2 regions of the Paraburkholderia sp. BR14320 genome follow, and region 1 is predicted to be linked to the other one. Evidence: predicted binding sites of a transcription regulator. Region 1 holds the regulator's gene; the other holds the start of a gene.
What was found. The regulator FNR, encoded in region 1, switches genes on or off when oxygen is low (the NO sensors DNR and NnrR bind a similar motif). The targets are predictions, from matches to a motif close to TTGATNNNNATCAA.

Region 1 (2,203 bases):
GCGCAGATCGGCGGCGATGCGCCGCAGCGAAGCGGCCATCCAGTCGATCTGCTTTTGCAGCTCATGCGTTTGCGCCGCAAGCGGCTCGGTGTCGGCTTGCTGATTCAGCTTCGCTTCGAGCAGCGCGACGCTCATTTTCAGCGCCGTCAGCCGTTGGCCGAGATCGTCGTGCAGTTCGCGTGCAATACGTTTCTGCTCGTTTTCACGGGCGATCTGCGTGTGCGTGGATACCTGACTCGCGCGTTCGAGTTCCGCGAGACGCATGCGCTCGGTCAAGTCGCGGGTGACCTTGGCGAAGCCGAGCAGCGCGCCCGACGCATCGTGCACGGCGGAAACGACCACGTTGGCCCAGAAACGCGAGCCGTCGCGACGCACACGCCACCCTTCGTCCTCGGCGCGGCCGACGGTTGCGGCGGTTTCCAGTTCGCGAGCGGGCTTGCCGGCCGCGATGTCTTCCGGGGTATAGAACTTCGAGAAATGCTGGCCGATGATTTCTTCGGGCGTGTAGCCCTTGATGCGCTGTGCGCCGGGATTCCAGCTGGTTACGCGGCCGGCGGGGTCGAGCATGAAGATCGCGTAGTCCTGTACCGCTTCGACCAACATGAAATAGCGATCCTCGACGGACACGTCCGACCCGGACGCAACACTGGTGAAGCAGGAAGACTCGCCGCTCGATAGACCCATCGCTCCTCCGGGCGGCCACGCAAGGTCGCGTACCGCAACGCACTGAGTTATATCAGTTCAGGAGCGCCGGTTCCACCCGGCATGTCCCGCGAACGAACGTGAGGCGAGCGCCGCGCCGACGCTCAAACCCGAGCCAGTCGTTCCGGGTCTTCGATGCGGATCGTTTTGCCGTTCGCCTTGACGAGGCGTTCGCGCTGGAACTTCGAGAACATCCGGCTCACCGTTTCGAGCTTCATGCCCAGAAAGCAGCCGATTTCCTCGCGCGTCATGCGCAGATGAAACTCCGCGGCCGAAAAGCCGCGCGCCTTGAAGCGCTTCGACAGATTCAGCAGGAACGTCGCGACGCGCTGCTCGGCGGTCATCGTGCCCAGCAGCATCATCTGGCTCGATTCGCGCACGATCTCGCCGCTCATCATCTGATAGATGTGATGCTGCATCGGTTTGATCTCGCGACAGATCGCCTCTAGCTGCGCGAACGGAATGATGCACACGACGCTATCTTCGAGCGCGATCGCATCGCAATTCTGCTTGCCCTCGCCGATGCCGTCGAGGCCAAGCGAGTCGCCCGCAATCTGGAACCCGGTCACGTGCTCGCGGCCGTCGCGATGCATGACCACGGTTTTGAATGAGCCGGCGCGTATCGCGTAGATGCTTTGAAACTCGTCGCCCGCGCGATACAGCGCGTCGCCGCGTTTAATCGAGCGCGTCGAGCAGATCAACGCGTCGAGCCGGCTCAGTTCGTCCGGCGTCAGCTCGGGCGGCATGCAGATCGCGCGCATCGCGCAGGTGGAGCAGCGCGTGACGGCGTGGCGTGCCGCCGCGGTGCTGGGCGCGACGTGGATCGGTACGACGTGCGAGGTGCGAGGCGCGTCGTGGCGGGGTTCACGGACTGCGGCAACTTGCATGATCGGCTCCTGGCGGTCAGACCCGATGCGCACGGCGCGCATAGGCAATCGCTTCGATGGCGCGGCAGGCGAGCTCGAACTCCGAGGTCTTGTCGAAGAAGAAGTCGGCGCCCGCCGCTTCGCACGCGCGGCGAAACGCCGTCGCGTCATGATTGGTCAGCACGATGCTGACGATGGACGGCCGCGCCCGCGACAGCGCAGCGAGCAGCAGCAGGTCGGTCTTGCCCGAGAAACACGGGTCCAGCACCGCGACATCGGCGCGACTCGCGACGATGTCGTCGAACGCGTGCTCGACGCCCGCGGACTCGCCGGCGATTTCGATGCCGGGAATCAGCGCGATCAGACAAGCAAGCCGGCGCCGGACCTCGGTCGCATCGTCGACGAGAAAAACTCTCGATAAGGTGGCTGACGGGGGGCTGTCCATACCGACCAGTATTGGCGACCTAACCTTGGAAATATATCGGCGGCGCTTTAAGCGGTGCTAGGAGTTCAGGCAGTGGTTGTAGGAATATTCCTAGTGGCTTGCTGGCGATGTCGTCCAGCGGCGGCGACGCCGAGCGGCGGCCCGTTGACCTGCGTCAAGCCGCGTGGCGGCGCGCGCTTCACACTGTCGG
Region 2 (2,203 bases), on a different contig from region 1:
AAAGAGCCATCTCCAGTCGACCGCGACGACTTCGACGTTGATGGGCTTCACGTCCGATTCCAGTGGTTTATAAGGGTCGAGCTCATGCGTGGTACGCCACGTAAGGATGGCGAGGAATAGAATGATGGCAGCGGGTATGGCCCAGACCACCACTTCAATCGCCGTTGAGTGAACCCAGGTCGGGACGTAGCGTGCGCTGCGGTTCGACGCGCGGTAGCGCCACGCGAAGGTAAGCGTGAGGATAATAACGGGAACTACGATCAGCAGCATGGCCCATGTGGCCGAGGCGATGAGTGATCTCTCCGCCGCGCCTACGCTACCCTTGGGACTCAGGACGAGAAACTTGGGGCTACACCCAGCAAGAGAAACGAACAGCCAACCACCGATAGGGATTAACCACTCCTTAAAAGCTTTCCTCTCTGTCATGCCCTATCTTCTCCCAAGTTAACCACTGTACAAGGAGCGAAGCCAGCCGTTCACTGAACCGTCTGTCGCTTGAGATTCGCAACGTCTAGAACTTCACCCCGACGCCAATACCAATGACCAGCGGATCGAGATGCAAGGCGCCAATTGTCGAGCCGCCAAGCGATGCGTCAGTCTTCATCCATATCTTCTTGATGTCGGCGTTAACGAATAGACTCTTTGATGCCTGCACGTCAATCCCGACCTGCAGCGCAGGACCAAAGCTGTGATTCTTTATAGAGACGGGTACACCTCCCGCATGCAATCCGTTGTTATAGAAGAGCGTGTAGTTGAGTCCGGCACCAACGTACGGTCGAACGCGTCCCGCATGATTAAAATGATATTGCAATAACAATGTCGGTGGCAGCACGTTAACGCCACCAAGGTCGCCGAGATTCGACGTCAGGTGATGACGTGAGGTACCAAGAATCAACTCCACGCCGATGCTGTCCCGTACCATATAAGTGAAATCGACCTCTGGCACCAGCGCGTTGCTTACGCCGACATCGAGCGCGGAAAGCGTGTCAGTGCTGCGAACTTGCGGTTCAATGCTTATCGCGCGGAGGCGTACCAACCAATCACCTACGTAGTTTCCGACGACTTCACTGTCGGCGGCGTTAACTGCGTGCGGTCCAAATGGCGACATAAGGAGTAGTGCTGCAGCCACATTACGGAGTTGCTTTATCATTGTCATTACCTTTAGCCATTAACCTTCTACACTGTGTCCGAATTCGTGGCCGATAGCGTTGATCGCAATCAACTGATGTTTTACGCAGTGCTTGTGTGCGTTACCGCGTCGCAGGCCATATGAGTTCTTGCACTTCTCCGTCCGCGCTCCGAATTGCGCAATGCTTCCCGAAATGTTTTGCAACCGATCGTGGGATTGCGATATGCCGTGTGGCTCTCAGTAGCACTAAGAAGCCTTAACAAAATGATTGCTTTGATCTGTTAACTTCCAACGATTGCTGTTAACCTCGTCATTGTTTCGGTGACGAGGAGGCCATGGCCAAACTACTCGTTGATGCGTTGTGGGCACTCATTGAACCCTTGATGCCCCCACCCAAACCTCGCCGCTCACGGTATCCCGGACGCAAACCACTGGATGACCGGGCCATGCTTACCGGCATCCTGTTCAGCTTTCAGACGGGCCTGCGCTGGGACCTGCTGCCCCGCGAGATGGGCTGCGGCAGTGGCATGAGTTGCTGGCGCCGTCTACGAGACTGGCAGGCTGCCGGCGTCTGGCACCGGCTACACGAAGTGGTGCTCGCGAAGCTACGCGAGTCCGACCGGATTGACTGGTCCCGTGTCTTCGTCGACTCCTCCTCGATCCGCGCGGTGGGTGCAGGTCAAAAACGGGACCGAATCCCACCGTCCGCGCGCAACCTGGTTCAAAGCATCCCGCTCGCGGCAATCCTCACCGGCGCCAACCGTCACGATCTCACCCAGCTTCATACGCTGGTTGATGCGATCCCACCCATTGCCGGCAAGCGCGGCCGGCCGCTTTCGAAGCCCCGCATCGTTCAGGGCGATCGGGGCTACGATCACGACAAATACCGCCGTCCGCTGCACGCAGCCGGCATCGCTACCGAAATCGCCCGACGTGGCCGCCCTCATGGCAGCGGCCTTGGCAAAACCCGCAGGGTCGTCGAGCGAACCATTTCGTGGCTTCACAACTTCCGGCGACTGCGCATCCGCTTCGAACGCCTTGCCTTCATCCACCAAGCCTTCATCAAACTCCCCT

Region 2: the regulator FNR is predicted to act here: its motif matches at 1,209-1,222, upstream of AB3X89_RS34670 (OmpW family protein).

The regions. Positions count from the first base shown of each region.
Region 1 is NZ_JBFPKG010000001.1:13,083-15,285, forward strand. It holds gene AB3X89_RS00070 (PAS domain S-box protein) at 1-684, opposite strand, end outside; gene fnr (fumarate/nitrate reduction transcriptional regulator Fnr) at 807-1,589, opposite strand; gene AB3X89_RS00080 (response regulator) at 1,606-2,013, opposite strand.
Region 2 is NZ_JBFPKG010000064.1:17,730-19,932, reverse strand. It holds gene cyoA (ubiquinol oxidase subunit II) at 1-426, opposite strand, end outside; gene AB3X89_RS34670 (OmpW family protein) at 512-1,150, opposite strand; gene AB3X89_RS34665 (IS5 family transposase) at 1,465-2,203, shown strand, end outside.